Regions from separate parts of the Glycomyces sp. NPDC047010 genome, predicted to be linked through region 1. Evidence: riboswitches for the same ligand, from Rfam matches in the RefSeq annotation. Region 1 holds a riboswitch; the other holds the start of a gene.
What was found. A riboswitch is a leader RNA that binds a small molecule or an ion and turns the genes downstream of it on or off. The one in region 1 is predicted to bind cyclic di-AMP.

Region 1 (8,712 bases):
ACTCGTGCTCCGAGGAGGTGTGGTTGGGGACGAGGTCCACGATGAGGCGGATGCCCGCGGCGTGCGCGTCGGCGAGCATCCGGTCGAAGTCGCCCAGGTCGCCGAAGCGCGGGTCGATCTTCCGGTAGTCGGAGACGTCGTAGCCCGCGTCCTTCTGGGGCGAGGCGTAGAACGGCGACAGCCAGATGGCGTCGACGCCGAGCTCCGCGAGGTAGGGGATGCGGGAGCGGATGCCCTCCAGATCGCCCATGCCGTCGCCGTTCGCGTCGGCGAACGAGCGCGGGTACACCTGGTAGATGACCGCGTCGCGCCACCAGTGTTCACTCATCGGTGAGTTTCCCTTTCAGTCTTCTCGGGGTGCCGCACCGGTGGACCCGCGTACGACCAGTTCGGGCCGGAACAGGTATTCCGACGACGGGGTGGGCTGCCCGGCGATCTCGTCGAGCAGGGCCCGCGCGGCGGCGGTGGCGATGTCGCGCACCGGCTGCCGCACGGTCGTGAGCGGGGGGTTGGTGTGGGCGATGAGCGGGGAGTCGTCGTAGCCGACGACTGAAAAGTCTTGCGGGACGTTGAGGCCGCGCTCCTCGGCGGCGCGGATCGCGCCGAGGGCCATCATGTCCGAGCCGCAGACGACGCTGGTCGCGCCGCGGTCGATGAGGCGCGACGCGGCGGCGTACCCGCCCTGCTCGCCGAAGAGGGTCAGCTCGATGAGCTCGGGGCCGACGGTCTGCATGGCGGCGCGGTAGCCGGAGATCTTGCGGCGCACCGGCCAGTACCGGTCCGGGCCCGAGACCAGGCCGATCCTCCGGTGGCCCAGCCCGGCGAGGTGCTCGACGGCGATCCGGGCCGCGACGGTGTCGTCGCAGGAGAACGAGGCGGCCTCCACGCCCTCCGGGTGGCCCGTGACGAAGGCCACCGGGAGGCGCTTGTCCTTGAGCTCTTGGTAGCGTTCGGTGCTCGCGGACGTGTCCGCGTGCAGGCCCGAGACGAAGATGATGCCGGCAACCGCCCTCTCGCGGAGCATCTCCACGAACTCGTCCTCGGAGACCCCGCCGGGGGTCTGCGTGCACAGCACCGGGGTGTACCCCGAACCGGCCAGGACGTTGGAGATCGTCTGCGCGTAGAGCGGGAAGATCGGGTTCTCCAGTTCGGGCACGACCAGGCCGATCAGGCCGATAGCGTGCTTGCGGAGGGCCTGGGGGCGTTCATAGCCGAGCACGTCGAGGGCAGTGAGGACGGATTGGCGGGTCTGCTGACCCACGCCGGGCTTGTCGTTGAGCACCCGGGACACCGTTGCCTCACTGACCCCGGCCTGCCGGGCGATGTCAGAGAGTCGAAGCCGCATGATGACAGACTAGCCTATCTGAAAGTTGGCAACAGTTTGGTTGCAAGGCTTTCCTGATTCTGAAACATCTTGCTAATGTCGTAGGAAGTCGGGACGCGAGTCCCCGCACCAGCGGCCCCCGCCCCGGGGCCCCTCAATGAGGAGAAAAGAAGACATGCGCAGAAGGACCCTGGGTATCACCGCCGTCTCCGCCGCCGCCCTGGGCGCGGCCGCCGCATGCGGCGACGACAGCGACAGCGGCTCCGACACCGGCACCGAGTTCTCGGGCGAGCTCGTCATCTGGGCCGACGAGACCCGCACCCCCGTGCTCAAGGAGTTCGTCAAGGACTTCGAGACCTCCGTCGGCGTGAAGGTCACCGTCGAAGAGCACGTCGACACCCTGCGGCAGGACTTCCTCACCGCCGCCGAGCAGGGCCAGGGCCCCGACATCGTCGTGGGCGCCCACGACTGGGCCGGGCAGTACGCCGCCGCCGGCGCCGTCGCCCCCATCACCCTCACCGCAGACCAGCAGGCCGCCCTCAACGAGACCGCCGTCAAGGCGTTCACCGTGGACGGCAACCTCTACGGCGTCGCGTACGCCCTGGAGAACCTCGGCCTCATCCGCAACACCGCGCTCGCCCCCGACGCCCCCGCCACCTTCGAGGAGCTCGTCACCGCCGGCCAGGCCGCGGGCACCGACGAGGTCCTCACCATGGAGGTCGGCGTCGACGGCAACGCCTACAGCGCCTACCCGCTGTTCTCCTCAATGGGCGGCTACCTCTTCAAGGACGACGGCTCCGGCAACCTCGACCCGACCGACGTCGGCGTCGACTCCGCCGGCGGCGTCGCCGCGTTCGAGAAGTTCGCCGAGCTCGGCGCCTCGGGCGTCCTCAAGACCACCTTCGACGCCTCCAACGTCATCCCGTTCTTCGTCGACCAGAAGACCGCGTTCATGATCTCCGGCCCCTGGGCCCTCACCGACGTCCAGGGCGCCGGCCTGGAGTACGAGGTCACCGCGATCCCCGGCTTCGAGGGCCAGAACCCCGCCTCGCCGTTCCTCGGCGTCCAGGGCTTCTACGTCGCCTCCGGCGCCAAGAACGCCGTGTTCGCGCAGGAGTTCGTCACCAACTACGTCCTCACCGAGGACCTCCAGCTCAAGCTCGCCGAAGCGGGCGGGCGCCTCCCGGCGCTCACCGCCGCCGCCGAGACCTACGCCGAGGGCAACGCCGACGCGCAGGGCTTCGCCGCCGCCGGCGAGAACGCCGTCCCCATGCCGAACATCCCCGCCATGGACTCCGTCTGGGAGCCCTTCGGCCGCGCCGAGGCCGACGCCATCGACGGCACCACGCCGGGCGCCGACGCGGCCGCGACCGCCGCGCAGACCATCCGCGACGCCGTCGGCGCGTAGCGGCCCCGGCCAGTCCACAGAGCGAAGGAACGCGCAGCAGTGCTCGACCAACGTGCCCAGACGGCCGGCTCCACCACCGCCGCAGGCCAGATCATCAAGATCGCGGTGCTCGCGGCGGTGGCCGCGCTGGCCGTCTGGGCGGCGTTGCCGCTCATCGGCGCCGGGGCCTGGTGGGGCCTCGGCCTCGAGGCGGTCATCGTCGCCATCGTCTTCTACACCTACCTCCAGCGCCGGTCCATCCCCCTGAAGTACCTGGTCCCCGGGACGCTCCTGCTCATCGCGTTCCAGATCGCGCCGGTCGTCATGACCGCCGGGACCTCGTTCTCCAACTACGGGGACGGGCACCGGACCGACAAGGAGGGCGCGGTCGAGGCGATCATCGCCGCGGGCGTCCAGCAGACCCCCGGCGGCGCCAACTACCTGCTCGCCGTCGGCGAGTCCGCCTCCGGCGAGCTGACCCTCCTGCTGACGAACACCGCCGACGGGACCACCTGGGCGGGAACGGAAGAGGGCCTCACCGAGATCGACGGGGCCACCGTGGACGCGAGCGGGCGGATCACCGCCGCCCCCGACTACACCGTGTGGACCCTCGCCGACCTCAACGAGCGGCAGGGCGAGCTCGCCGAACTGGCCGTCCCGACCGGGCCGGACACCGGCATCAAGGTGCAGGGCCTCTCGGCGTTCGAGGGCGTCTCGACGCGCTCCTACGACGAGGGCTGCGACTGCATCACCGACTCGGCGACCGGCACCGTCTGGTACGCCGACGACGAGGAGGGCAGCTTCCTCACCGAGGACGGGCAGGCCGCGCTCGTCGGCTGGCGCGTCAACATCGGCTTCGACAACTACCTGTCCGTCATCACCGACCCCGACATCCGCGGCCCGTTCCTCGGCGTCTTCGCCTGGAACGTCATGTTCGCGGCCGGGTCGGTCCTGTTCACCTTCGTGATCGGCCTCGGCACCGCCATGGCCCTGAACAAGCCGTCCATGCGCGGCACCAAGGTGTACCGGACGCTCATGATCCTGCCGTACGCCATGCCGTCGTTCGCGATGCTGCTGGTGTGGGCGCAGATGTTCAACCGCGACTACGGGCTCGTGAACGAGCTGTTCGGGCTCAGCGTCAACTGGTACGGCGAGACGTGGGCCGCCCGCGCGATGGTCCTCATCGCGAACACGTGGCTCGGCTGGCCGTACATGTTCCTCATCTCCCTCGGCGCGCTCCAGGCGCTCCCGTCGGACTCCCTTGAGGCCGCGAAGATCGACGGCGCGACGGGGGTGACGGCGTTCCGCAAGATCACGCTGCCGCTGCTGCTCATCGCGCTCACGCCGCTGCTGATCTCCTCGTTCGCCTTCAACTTCAACAACTTCAACGCGATCCAGCTGCTCAGCGGCGGCAACCCGTTCCTCGCGGGCGAGTCGGTCGGCGGGACCGACCTGCTCATCACGTACGCGTTCCGCCAGGCGTTCGGCTCCAGCACCGCCGACTACGGCTTCGCCAGCGCGGTCAGCGTATTCATCTTCCTGATCGTCGCCACGATCTCGGCGATCATGTTCCGGACCACCCGCAACCAGGAGGACGTGTACTGATGGCGACTCAAGCGCGACGCAAGCGGTCCAACTGGGTCGCGGAGTTCGGGTGGCGGCACCTGGTGGCCGTGGCGGTCCTCGTGTTCGGGCTCGTGCCGATCCTGTACGTGGTGTCGGCGGCGTTCAACCCGAAGGGGACGCTCTCGGCGACGTCGCTCGTCCCGACGGATCTCAGCCTGGTGAGCTTCGACCGGCTGTTCTCGGACCCGAACATCCCGTTCGGGTCGTGGTTCGCGAACTCGCTGATGATCGCGATCCCGGCGGCGTTCCTGTCGATCCTGATCTCGTCGCTGGCGGCGTACGCGTTCAGCCGGTTCCGGTTCAAGGGGCGGCGCGGGATGCTGCTGTTCCTGCTGCTCATCCAGATGTTCCCGGCGTTCCTGTCGGTGGTGGCCCTGTACCTGATCTTCGGCGCGATCGGCGAGTTCTACCCGGTGGCGGGCCTGAACACGAAGCTCGGCCTGATGCTCGTGTACATGGGCGGGGCGCTGGGCGTCTCGACGTGGCTGATGAAGGGCTTCTTCGACACGATCCCGAAGGAGCTCGACGAGGCCGCGACGATCGACGGGGCCTCGCACGCGCAGATCTTCTTCGGGATGATCCTGCCGCTGGCGGCACCGATCATCGCGATCTCGGGCATCCTCGCGTTCGTCGGGACGATGAACGACTTCATCCTCGCGTCGCTGTTCCTCACGGACCGGCCGGAGATGACCCTCGCGGTGGGCCTGAAGACCTTGACGGCGGACAACTCCCCGGCCTCGTACTTCGGCATCTTCGCGGCCGGAACGCTCCTGACCTCGGTCCTCACGGTCGGGGTGTTCATGAGCCTCCAGCGCTACATCGTCTCGGGCCTCACCGGCGGTGCCGTGAAGGGCTAGACAAGACTGCTGCTCGACACGCGTTTCCCTCCGGGAGGCGCACCGGGCCCGGACCAGGGGGAGCCTCCCTCCCCTCGGTCCGGGCCTTTCCGCTTGCGCGGGCAGGGCCTTGACCGACGGGCCGGGCCCTCAGTCCCGGAAGAGGTCGGAGAGGAGGGCGAGGGGGGTCTTGAGGTCGGCGTACTCCTCCAGCTCGATCACGGTGTGCTGGAGCTGTTCGAGGGCGTAGGCGACCACGGCGATGTCCTGCGCGGGGGATTCGAGGAGGTCGATGACGCGGTCCATGAGGCGGAGGGCGTCGGCGAGGGTGCGGAGGTCGTCGGCGTTCTCGGTGCGGGCGCCGGGGTGGGTGTTGACGGTGACGGCGTCGGGGTCGTCGACCGAGGCGGCCCTGTTACCGGTGAGGCGGTCCCAGTTGACGCGGCGCTCCTCGTGGAAGCGGGCGAGTCCGGCGCGGAGCAGGACGGCGCGGGCGACGAGTTCGACTCGTTCGCCGGGCGGGAAGGCGTCGGACATCGGGTGCCGCCGCTCAGGACCAGTGCGGGGGGCGCTCGGCGAGGAGGTCGCGGTCGCGGGCGGAGAGTTCGCGGCGGACAAGGGGGGCGGGGGCCTCGCCCCAGCCCCGGTCGGTGTCGTCGGAGGTCTGGTCCGGGAGCACCGAGAAGTCCTCGTCGAGTTCGACGGAACGGTCGTCGTCGGAGACTGCCATGCACCGACTGTACGTCAGGGGGTCTCGCCGGGCACAACAGAGCGGCCCTGAACACCCGGTGAACGGGTGGTCAGGGCCCTGCTTCGGCGTGCTTAGGAGGCGAGTCCGACGAGCTCGTACCCGGCCTCGTCGACGGCTTCGCGGACCTGGTCCTCGGTGAGGGCGGCCTCGCTGGTGACGGTGACCTTGCCGGTGTCGAGGGCGACGTCGACCCCGGAGACGCCGGGGAGGGCGGTGAGTTCGGAGGTGACGCTGCCGGCGCAGTGGCCGCAGGTCATGCCCTTGACGACGTAGACGGTTTCCATGTGGACTCCTTGTCAGGTTCTGAGCAGGCGGGCCACCGCGTCCGAGGCTTCCTTCACCTTGGCTTCGGCGGCGGTCGGGTCACCGGAGGTCTGCGCCTCGGCGACGCAGTGGGCCAGGTGGCCTTCGAGGAGGCTGAGGGCGACGGCCTGGAGTCCCTTGGTGGACGCGGAGATCTGGGTCAGGATGTCGATGCAGTACTGGTCGTCGTCGACCATCCGCTGGATGCCGCGGATCTGCCCTTCGATGCGTTTGAGGCGTCGCGTGAGCGCGGCCTTGTCGCCGTGGTACCAGTAGTGGTCGTGCCCGCCGTCGCCGGACTCAGGGGCGTGCGCGGTGTCGTCGCTTGCCATGTCGCTTCCCTCCGTTCGTCAGTGTATACCCCTGCGGGGTATTGCGGCAACTGCTCGTTAGCCCTGAGCAGCGGCCCGTAGTATTCCGTGCCATTGTGCGAGAAATTCTCCCCCCGGGCTTGTCTCGACTCATATTGGCCTCTAACGTGAACCCGTCGCGTCGGAAACTCGGGTGCACCCCGCACCCGCCGCGCGGCACCGCCGAGTCGGCCCGAGTCCCGTCGGGTTCGAGCCGGGGAACCAGCAGTCGGCCGCGTGCAGGGGCCGACGGGGTGAATCGCATGCAGCGTAGGGCGACCCTTCCTTCCGCCCGAACCCGACAGCTAACCCGGTAGGCGGCCAGAGGAAGGAGCGCATCCCTTGGTGCGTACCCGGCGTATCGCTGCCGCCGCCTTGGCCGCAGCACTGATTCCCGCGACGGCGGCGCTGTTCACGTCTTCGCAGGCGTCGGCGCAGACCAGCGACGAGATCCAGGCGGAGATCGACGAGCGCCACTCGGACCTGGAGAAGGTCATCGAGGACTACAACGCCAAGCGCGAGGAGCTGGACGACGCCAACGCCCTGATCGCCGAGATCCAGGAGCAGCTCCCCGCTTTGGAGACCGCGGGCCTCGCCGCGCAGGACCGGATGGCCGAGATCGCCTCGACCGCCTACACGGGCGGCGACTTCGCGATGGTCAACTCGGTGCTGGCGGGCGACCCGTCGGACTTCGCCGACCGCCTCATGTACCTGTCGAACCTCTCGAACGCCGAGAACGCGGCGCTCCAGGACTCCCTCGCGCAGATCGAGGAGCTGGAGACCCGCCAGGCGGAGCTGGAGGCCCTCCAGGCGAGCGCCGACGAGATCCTCGGCGAGATCGACGAGCAGCAGCAGGCGATCGAGGACGAGATCGACGCCCTTGAGGACGAGTACGCCGACGCGTACGCCGAGGAGAACCCCGAGCCCGACTGGGGCGACTACTCGGGCGACTCGGCGGTCGTGGCCTTCGCGTACGACCAGCTCGGCGACCAGTACGTGTACGGCGCCTCCGGGCCGAACGAGTGGGACTGCTCGGGCCTGACGCAGGGCGCGTGGGGCGCGGCGGGCGTCAGCCTCTCGCACAACACCGCGATGCAGTGGGACGAGACGGCGCGGATCTCCCGCGACGAGCTCCAGCCCGGCGACCTCATCTTCTACAACGGCCTGGGCCACGTGGCGATCTACATCGGAGGCGGCGAGATCATCCACGCCCCGAACTCCACCACCGTGGTCAAGATCGCCGACATGGACATCATGTCGATCGACGGGTACGGCCGCCCCTAGCGGCCGCGTCCGTCCCCCGGCCGCGAGGCCGGGCGCCGAACCCCCCGGCGGCGGCGCGGGCGCTCCCGATTGCTGACCCTGCTGCTGACCCGCAATAGCCCGACCGCCGCCGGGGACCACCTCATAGTAAAGAAGCCCTTGCGAACCGCTCCGGCGGGCCGCAAGGGCTTCTCACGTTTTCGTTACCGGCCAGTCGGTTCCGGCCGACCGGTCACTCCGGCTGGTGCTCCTCGAACGTCCACGAGTAGCGGGCCCGGCGGCCCGTGCCGCCGCGCTGCCACCGCTCGGGCCCGGTCGGGGGCCGGTAGTCGATGCCCATGGCGTGCAGGCGCTCCAGGTGGTCGCCGAGGCGGTCCTGCACCGGGTTCGCCTCGCGCACGGCCATCCCGGTCCACCCGACCTCGGCGAGGACCGACAGGCGCGGGAACGCCGAGTACTCCACGTCCCGCGGGGTCGGCAGGTACTCCGACCACAGCTGGCACTGGATGCCCAGGACCTTCTCGCCGTCCACGCCCGCGGGGACCGGGTCCCAGCCCGCGACCTTGTCGACGGTGGTGAGGCCGTGGATGCGCAGCGGCTCCTGCGGGTCGTCGCTCTCGTAGTGGTCGTAGTACGCGTACGGCTCGGGCGAGGCCACGACCATGTGGCCCGCGGCGATGGCCTTCTTGACGTACGCCTCGTTGCGCCACACGTGGACCACGGCCTCGGCGGGCGCGCCGCCGTCGAGGATCTCGTCCCAGCCGATGACCCGCTTGCCCATGCCGGTGAGGTGGTCGCAGAACGCCTTCGTGAACCACGCCTGGACGCCGCGCACGTCCTCCATGCCCTCGCGCTCCATGAGCTCGCGGGCG
Region 2 (8,712 bases), on a different contig from region 1:
AACCGGTCGCCGCCCCGGCGCGTTGGAGGCGCCCTCCCGTACCACCGGACGGGACAATACGCTCATGACCACGATACGAGAGACAACTGCCACGAAAGCCCGACGATTCCGACAGCTGTTTCCCGAACGGTCCGACTTCCAGCACGTCCGCCGCCACTGGCACACCGACCTCCTCGCCGGGCTCACCGTCGCGGTCGTCGCCCTGCCGCTCGCGCTGGGCTTCGGGATCGCCTCGGGTCTGGGGGCCTTCGCGGGCCTCATCACCTCCATCATCGCCGGGGTGCTCGCCGCGCTCCTCGGCGGCTCGAACCTCCAGGTCACCGGCCCGACCGGGACGATGGCGGTCGTGCTCGTGCCGCTCGCGGCCACCCACTCGCACACCGGGGTCATGCTCGTGGGGGTCATGGCCGGGCTCATGCTCGTCGCGCTCGCGCTCACGGGCGCCGGCCGGTACGCGCGGTACGTGCCCGTCCCGGTCGTGGAGGGCTTCACGGCGGGCGTCGCGATCGTCATCGCCGTCCAGCAGCTGCCGTCGACACTCGGGCTGCCACCGCAGAACGAGCACATGCTCACGGGCGCTTGGGAATCGCTCCAGGCGTTCGCGGCGCAGCCGAACTGGGCGCCGGTGGGCGTCGCCGCGGGCGTGGTCGTCGCGATCCTCCTCGGCTCGCGCCTGCACTCGCAGATCCCCACCCCGCTGCTCGCGGTCATCGCCGCCAGCGCGGCGGCGTGGTTCGCGGACCTGGACGTGGCGGTCATCGGGTCGCTGCCGCGCACCATCCCCGCCCCGGACGCCGGGTTCCTCTCCTTCGCGTCGGAGGCCCCGCAGCTGGTGGCCGCGGCGGTCGCCATCTGCGCGCTGTGCGCGCTCGAATCGCTCCTGTCGGCCACCGTGGCGGACAACATGACCGTGGGGCGCCACCACAACCCGGACCGGGAGCTCCTCGGGCAGGGCGTGGCGAACCTGGTGACGCCGTTCTTCGGCGGCATGCCGTCCTCCGGGGCGCTCGCACGGACCGCGGTCAACGTCAGGTCCGGCGCGGCCGGGCGCCTCGCCTCGCTCACGCACGCGCTCGTGCTGGCGGTGATGATGCTGGCGCTGGCGCCACTGGTCGCGCACATCCCCCTCGCCGCGCTCGCGGGCGTGCTCATCGCGACGTCGATCCGGATGATCGAGGTCGGCTCGATGCTGGCGCTGGCGCGGTCGACGCGCGCCGATGCGGCGGTCATGTGGCTGACGCTCGGCGCGACGGTGGTGTTCAACCTGGTGTGGGCGGTCGCGGTGGGCATCGCTCTCGCGGGGCTGCTGGCTCTCGGCCGGATCTCCCGGTCCGTCTCGGTGGAGGAGGAGCCGATCGACCACGACGACCACCACGACGAGGAGGCGGCGCTGCTCCACGAGCACATCGTGGCGTACCGGCTCGAAGGGCCGCTGTTCTTCGCGGCCGCGCACCGGTTCCTGCTCCAGCTCCTCGACGTGGCGGACGTGCGGGTGGTCGTGCTGCGCATGAGCCGCGTGTCCACGATGGACGCGTCGGGGGCGACGGTCCTGGCGGACGCGATCAAGCGCCTGGAGCACCGCGGCATCGCCGTGTACCTCTCGGGGCTCGAACCCGTCCACGCCAAACCCCTTGAGGCCCTTGGGGTCCTGGAGCCGCTGTGGCAGCAAGGGCGGCTGTTCGAGCACACCAAGGAGGCGATAGCGGCCGCCCGCCAGCGCCTCAAGGCCGACGGGCTCCTAGAGCAGCTCGAAGCGGAGGCGCGAGGGTTCGGCGGGGAGGCCGAAGCGGAGCGCCCATAGGCGGTCGGCGGTGCCGCGGTGGTCGGCGGTGTCGACCGAGTCGACCACCGCGTCGTCGGGGTTGACGCCGTGGAGCACGAGGGTGCCGCGCTCGCCGGTCCACACGGCGCGGTCCCCTTCGAGCTCGGGCCTGATGCGGCTGACGAAGACCTCCGTCAGCTCGGGCCCGAAGTCGCGCAGGGCGATCCCGTCGTCGGTCCAGGCGAACTTGCGGATGAGCGCGCCGTCGCCGTACGCGTCGACGTACACCTCCAGGCCCTCGGGCCCGTCCACGAGCTCGGCCCGCGAGTCCTCGCCGGGCTGCTGCGCGGCGCCCTCGACGGTGGGCACGGAGTGCCACGCCGCGGAGGGGTGGACCTGCTCGTACCGCTCCTCGCCGAAGTACGCGGCGGTGTACTCCCCCGCCCCGGCGTCGCAAAGGAGCTGCTCGCCGTCCACGGCGATGATGAACGAGCCCAGGTCGAGGTGGTTGTGCGGCTCCTCGTTGTACCCGCCCTTGACGGCGAGCGCCCACAGGCGGCGCCCGATCTGCCTGCGCTCCACGAACCAGCCGACCTCGGGCAGGAGCGTGCGGGCGGGCCCGACCTCCTCGGGGAGCGGGCGGCCCCATTCGAGGGTGCGGGTGAGCGGGGCCCACCGCGCGCACTCGTCCTCGGCGAACGTCTGCGGCCGGTCGGCGGCCGGCGGCTCCGCGCCGAGCCGGTCCTGGAGGCGGGTGAGCAGGCCCGCGGGCAGCACGGGATCGGCGTCGGTGTCCCCGAACGTCGCGAACGACCCGGGGTAGAGCTGGGCGCGGGCCGGGAACGCGGCGATGGCCTCGTTCCCTTCGAGGAGGTCCTCGCCGGTGGCCTCGCGCCATGCCTCGGCGAAGTACGTGAAGTACCCGAAGCCGTAGATCCAGTAGTAGACGCCCTCGACGCAGCCGCCGTCGGGCCCGAAGGAGAACAGGTAGCTCTGGAGCGCGGGCAGCACCCGGCCGCGGATGACGTCGGTGTCGTACCCGAGCGCGAGCGCGGCGAGCCCGGCGGCGCCCGCGCACACGGCGGTCCAGTTGGAGATGCGCAGCTCCCACCACAGCGGGAACTCCGACTCGAAGAACGGGTCGAGCACGCGCTCGCGGATCTCGGCCTCGACCTGCTCGGCGCCCTCGACGTCCTCGCGCAGGCGCAGGATCTCGGCGAGGGTCTGCGCGGTCTCGCACGCGAACAGGTCGACGCACGTGCGCGGGTCGAAGTCCTCGCCCCAGTGCGCGGGCAGGGCCCAGGACCGCTCCTGGCAGACGTCCTTGATGAGCGAGGAGAGCGCGGCGGCCTCCCCGGTGATGGCGAGCGCGGCGAGGTGGCGGCGGCGCGCGAAGTACTGGACCTCGTAGGGGAGGCGGCGGCCGGTGGCGGCGAAGTCGTCGGCGAGCGCCGGATCGAAGTCCGGCACGGGCCTCGCGGCGATCTCGCGGAGTTCTTCGAGAAGCGCCGTACGAAGGTCACTCATCGACCAACGCCTTTCCGGGTGCGGGGTGGAGATCGGGCGGGGGATCCTGCCGTGGCTCAACGGTAACGCGGGCCCGCTTTCCGTCATAGACTCCCTCGTATGCGCATCGGCGAGCTGTCGGAGCGGACGGGCGTCCCGGCCGCCACGATCAAGTACTACCTGCGGGAGCACCTCCTCCAGGCGGGCGAGCACGGCGAGGGCAACACCGTCGAGTACGGGCCCGGCCACGTGCACCGCCTGACGCTGATCCGGGCGCTCTCGGAGACCGCGGGCCTGTCCGTGGCGCAGATCGGCGAGGTCCTCACCGTGCTTGCGCGCCATCCGGAGTCGGCGTTCCAGGCCCTCGGCGCGACCCTCGCGGCGACGCACCGCGACCCGACGTTCTCCCTCGCCAGCGAGGGCACCACGGAGGCCGCGGAGCGGACCGTGGACCAGCTGCTCAACGAGTACGGCTGGGCCGAGGTGGCGCCGCCGATGTACCGCGACGCCATGGTCACGGCCCTGACCGCGTTCTACCGCTTGGGGAACCCCGACCCGCAGGAGGTGCTGGAGCACTACGCGGACGCCGCGGCGGCCCTGGCCTCGGCCGACATGGAGGCCGTCGCGGAGGCCACGAAGGTCGAGGGCGTCAACGTCGAGCAGGCGGTGACCGCGACCGTGCTCGGCGAGACGGTGTTCGCGGCCCTGCGCCGCATCGCCCACATCGCCGCGTCCGCGCGCACGCAGGCCGCCCAGGGCCCCTCGGGCACAATCTAGGACGTGAGCGCACTCCGATTCGACCGCGACCCGAGCCGCCCAAACCTCCTCCACTTGGTCTTCGACGAGGTCGTGCAGGCCACGATCGACCTCGACGACCCGTCCTACCTGGACGCGGAGTACATGCAGCGGATCGCGTACCTCGTGGACGCGGCCGCCGAGCCGAAGCGGCCCCTGCGGGTGCTGCACCTGGGCGCGGGCGGGCTGGCGATGGCGCGGTACGTGGCGGCGACCCGGCCGGGCTCCTACCAGCAGGCGGTCGAGACGAACGACGAGCTGATCGAGCTCGTCCGCGCCGAGGCCCCGCTCCCCCGCGGCGTCAAGGTGAAGATCCGCCGCACCGACGCCCGCGAGGCCGTCGAGTCGGCCCCGGATGCCACTTACGAACTGATCATCACCGACGTCTACGACGGCGCCCGCGTCCCCGCGCACGTCACGAGCACCGAGTTCCTCCACGGCGCGAACCGGGTCCTGCGCCCGGGCGGGCACTACGCGGTGAACCTCTGCGACGGCGGCCAGATGAAGTTCCTGAAACCGGCCCTCGCGGCGATGCGGGAGGTGTGGCCGCATGTGGCGGTCATGGCCGAGCCCGCGGTCCTGCGCGGCCGCCGCTTCGGCAACGTCGTCGCCGTCGCCTCCGGTGTCGAGCTGCCGGTCGCGGAGCTGCGCCGCCGCTGCGCGGGCGCCGCCTTCCCCTGCCGCGTCGTCGAGGGCGCCGAACTCCGCGAGTACATCGCCGGCGCGCCCCCGGCCACCGACACCACCGCCATCAAGTCCCCGCCACCGCCCCGCTCCCTCCGCAGCTTCTGACCGCTCCCGGCCGCCGCCGCCGAGCCGCTGTCGCACCCGCCTGGCACGTTTGAAAGCGGGGGCGACTCGCGACGCGAGGGCCCCTCGCGAACCGTCCCGGCGGACGGTCCAGCCGCGGGTGGGCCGTTCGGACAATAAAGCCGCAGGATAGTGGCCCTGTCTCCCGTCGCGTCACGACTGTCCGGTCTCGATCGGTGAAGGCGCTCACAGAGGACTTGGCGATCCGGGTCACCCCGTACTAACGTCGGCGCCTGTTCCGGTCGGGTCCTCAGGGCTCCCCCAGAGACCCACCCGCCCGGACCGCCGAGCCGCGCAGCGCATGACGCCCGTTCCTCCCGGTGCAGGGCGAGACACCGCAGCGCGGGCCGGGGACCCAGCCGCGCCGTTCCCCCCATCCCGACGGCGCAGGGGTGAATCCCGCGAGGACGAACGTCCTGGCGGGTAGGGCGATCTTCCCTGCCCGAACCCGACAGCTAACCCGGTAGGCGGTCGAGGAAGAAAGGCCACCTGGTGGCTCAAACCTGCACAGACATCGACCATCGCTCGCGCGCCGCGGCGATCCTCCGCCGCGTCGCCGCCTACACCGGCGTCACCGTCGCCACCGTCGGGCTCGTGACGGCATTCGCCGGCAGCCGCGCCCACGCGGCCGACATCGACTACGACTCCGCGTCCGCCACCGAGATCGAGGACCACCTGGAGGACCTCGAGACCGAGCGCGACGCCACCGCCGCCACGATCACCGGCCTCCAGACCGACCTCGCCGCCGCGCAGGCCGTCATCGACGCCGCGGCCGCCGACTACGGCTCCTCCGACGTCCAGCTCACCTACGTCACCGCCGCGGTCGAGTCCGCCGACGACGAGCTCGGCGCGAAGGTCTCCTCGCTCGTCCGGTACGCGCAGGAGCAGACCGACAAGTACGCCGAGGCCGAGGCCGCCACCGAGACCACCGAGACCCTCACCGCGCAGATCGCCGGCCTCACGACCGAGGTCGACGGGCTCGACGCGCAGATCGAGGAGGCCCAGGCCGCCTACGACGAGGCCGCCGAGGCCGAGGCGGCCGCCGCCGCTGCGGAGGCCGAGAGCGAGAGCACCTCGTCCTCGTCATCCTCCTCCTCTTCCTCCTCGTCGTCGGGCTCGACGGCCGAGTACAGCGCCGACGCCGCGACCGCCGCGGTCCAGTTCGCGAAGGACCAGCTCGGCGAGTCGTACGTGTTCGGCGCCGCGGGCCCCGACACCTGGGACTGCTCCGGCCTCATCGTCGGCGCGTACAACGTCTCCGGCGTCTCGCTGACCCACTCGACGTGGACCATGTGGGACGAGACCAGCGCGATCGACAAGGGCGACCTGCAACCGGGCGACCTGATCTTCTACAACGGCCAGAACCACGTCGCCATGTACATCGGCGGCGGCCAGGTCATCCACGCGCCCAAGCCGGGCGACGTCGTGAAGATCACGAACCTGGACGACATGGGCATGTCGGTCGACGGCTACCGCCGCGTCTGATACCAGGACGAAGACGGAGGGCCGGGGCTTTCGCCCCGGCCCTCCGCCGTTCACATCATCGTCTACGCCTTCAAGCCGCCTCGGCCATCACCTGGTCGTTGGCGAGCTCCTTGAGGCGCGCGAGCGCCTGGATCTCGAGTTGGCGGATGCGTTCTCGCGACAGGTGGAACCGGTGCGCGACCTCGGTGAGCGAGTGCTCGCGGCCGTCTTCGAGCCCGTAGCGGGCCTTGACGATGCCGGCGGAGCGCTCGTCGAGGTGGTTGAGCATCATCTCGATCCGCTGCCGCTCCATCCCGGCGAGGACCACGTCCTCCGGGCTGGGCTCGTCGGAGTCGGCGACGAGGTCGCCGAGGTTGGTGTCGCCGTCGTCCCCGATCGGCGTGTCCAGCGAGACGGTGTCCTGGCTCCAGCGGATGAGCTCGTTGACCCGCTCGACCGTGACGCCGAGCGCGGCGGCCACCTGGTCGGGTTCGGGGTCGCCGCCGAGTTCACGCGTGAGCTGGCGGGTGACGTTGCGCATCCGGTTGACGTCCTCGACCAGGTGCACGGGCAGGCGCACGGTGCGCTCCTGCTGGGCGATGGCCCGGCTGATCGCCTGGCGGATCCACCACGTGGCGTAGGTCGAGAACTTGAAGCCGCGCGCGTAGTCGAACTTCTCGACGGCGCGGACCAGGCCGGTGTTGCCCTCCTGGATCAGGTCGAGCATGGGCATCCCGGAGCGGACGTACCGGCGGGCGATCGACACGACCAGCCGCAGGTTCGCCTTGATGAACTGTTCCTTCGCCTTGGCGCCGTCCTCGATCAGGCGCTTGAGCTCCTTCTCGGTGGCCCCGCCGAAGGTCTCCCCTTCACCCAGCAGGTGCTTCGCGAACAGACCCGCCTCGACCGCCTTCGCCAAGTCGACCTCGGCTGCAGCGTCGAGCAGCGGCGTCTTCGAGATCTCATGCAGGTAGACGCCTACAAGGTCTCGTTCCTCAGCGACCTCTTGGGTGGTGAGGGTGGGTGTTTCAGTAGTATCCACGCTCAAGGTCTCCTCCAGCTTCCTCGTCCCCCGACACCGCGTGAACGGTGTACCAGTTACAACGACCGCTTCGTTGCGTGGAATTCCGTGCCCCGGTGTTCGATGCGCCACGGTTACGAAACTGATGCGAACGGGTGCCCTTTCGGGTGTTCGCGCAATCCCGTCGTCCGGTCTCGCGGGCTATGCTCGGTTCACGGCTCCTGTCACTGGGACGGGGGCGGGGATCGTTCATGATGCCTCTGAGACGGAGATCACCTCACCGGCGTCGCGGTGGGGCGATCCGATTCCTGGTCACGGTATCGTCTCCGGCCTGCTTCATCGCAAACCTTCAATCTCTAGGGGTACACGCGCCTTACCTTGAAAAAGTTGAGAGATCATCTCTTTGCGGCCCGAATCACTCGGATAACGGCCGGGAAGGCGGCGACGCTCTGATACCCGCACCATAGCGGACGGTAGCGGTGACAAGCAACACCATTCTCAGCTGTTGATGTCGGATTCCGAGCACCCCTCGTTCCCCTCCAGTCTGCGCCTCCCCGGGCCTCCGCGGGGGCCTTCCGGGCCCGTGACTCGAAGATCACGCCCGTGACCGGCGGCGCGTAGAGTTGGCCGGGTGACAGAAGAACGCCTTGTGTGGGTCGACTGCGAAATGACCGGCCTCGACCCGGACACCGAAGCCCTCATCGAGATCGCCGTGCTCGTCACCGGACCGGACCTCGAACCCCTGGACGACGGCATCGACATCGTGATCGCGTGCGACGAGGCCGTCCTCGGGAACATGGGCGCGTTCGTGGCCGACATGCACGCCAAGTCCGGTCTCACCGACGAGGTGCGGGCCTCGAAGACCTCGCTCGCCGACGCCGAGGACCAGGTCCTGGAGTACGTGAAGCGGTTCGTCCCCGAAGCGCGCACCGCCCCCCTGTGCGGCAACTCCATCGCCACCGACCGCACGTTCATCACGAAGTACATGCCGCGCCTCGACGGGCACCTGCACTACCGGATGATCGACGTGTCCTCCATCAAGGAGCTCTCGCGGCGCTGGTACCCGCGCGTGTACTACAACCAGCCGCCGAAGGGCCTCGCCCACCGCGCGCTCGCCGACATCAAGGAGAGCGTGCAGGAGCTGGAGTACTACCGCCGCACCGTGTTCGTGCCGCTGCCGGGGCCGACGACCGAGGAGGCCAAGGCCGCCGCCGCGGCGCTGGTCGAGGCGTCCGGTGAGACCCCGAACACCCAACCCCGTTGACATCAGGCGGGCGCGGGTGGCTATTATTGTCCCCGGCTTCCTTGTTGAAGCCCGATGGTGGTCGTAGTTCAGCTGGTAGAACGCTTGGTT

Region 2: it holds a riboswitch for cyclic di-AMP, as region 1 does, so the genes downstream of both, AB0A65_RS00245 (C40 family peptidase) here and AB0A65_RS11970 (NlpC/P60 family protein) in region 1, are expected to answer to the same signal.

Annotation. Positions count from the first base shown of each region.
Region 1 is NZ_JBEYVY010000005.1:137,681-146,392, reverse strand. It holds gene AB0A65_RS12015 (glycoside hydrolase family 13 protein) at 1-328, opposite strand, end outside; gene AB0A65_RS12010 (LacI family DNA-binding transcriptional regulator) at 344-1,345, opposite strand; gene AB0A65_RS12005 (maltose ABC transporter substrate-binding protein) at 1,500-2,732, shown strand; gene AB0A65_RS12000 (ABC transporter permease subunit) at 2,772-4,316, shown strand; gene AB0A65_RS11995 (sugar ABC transporter permease) at 4,316-5,194, shown strand; gene AB0A65_RS11990 (hypothetical protein) at 5,324-5,710, opposite strand; gene AB0A65_RS11985 (hypothetical protein) at 5,724-5,903, opposite strand; gene AB0A65_RS11980 (cation transporter) at 5,996-6,208, opposite strand; gene AB0A65_RS11975 (metal-sensitive transcriptional regulator) at 6,221-6,559, opposite strand; cyclic di-AMP (ydaO/yuaA leader) riboswitch at 6,764-6,913, shown strand; gene AB0A65_RS11970 (NlpC/P60 family protein) at 6,923-7,861, shown strand; gene AB0A65_RS11965 (beta-N-acetylhexosaminidase) at 8,073-8,712, opposite strand, start outside.
Region 2 is NZ_JBEYVY010000001.1:46,317-55,028, forward strand. It holds gene AB0A65_RS00225 (SulP family inorganic anion transporter) at 65-1,801, shown strand; gene AB0A65_RS00230 (heparinase II/III family protein) at 1,739-3,289, opposite strand; gene AB0A65_RS00235 (MerR family transcriptional regulator) at 3,389-4,045, shown strand; gene AB0A65_RS00240 (fused MFS/spermidine synthase) at 4,049-4,855, shown strand; cyclic di-AMP (ydaO/yuaA leader) riboswitch at 5,197-5,358, shown strand; gene AB0A65_RS00245 (C40 family peptidase) at 5,366-6,358, shown strand; gene AB0A65_RS00250 (sigma-70 family RNA polymerase sigma factor) at 6,429-7,379, opposite strand; gene orn (oligoribonuclease) at 7,990-8,622, shown strand; tRNA gene AB0A65_RS00260 (tRNA-His) at 8,680-8,712, shown strand, end outside.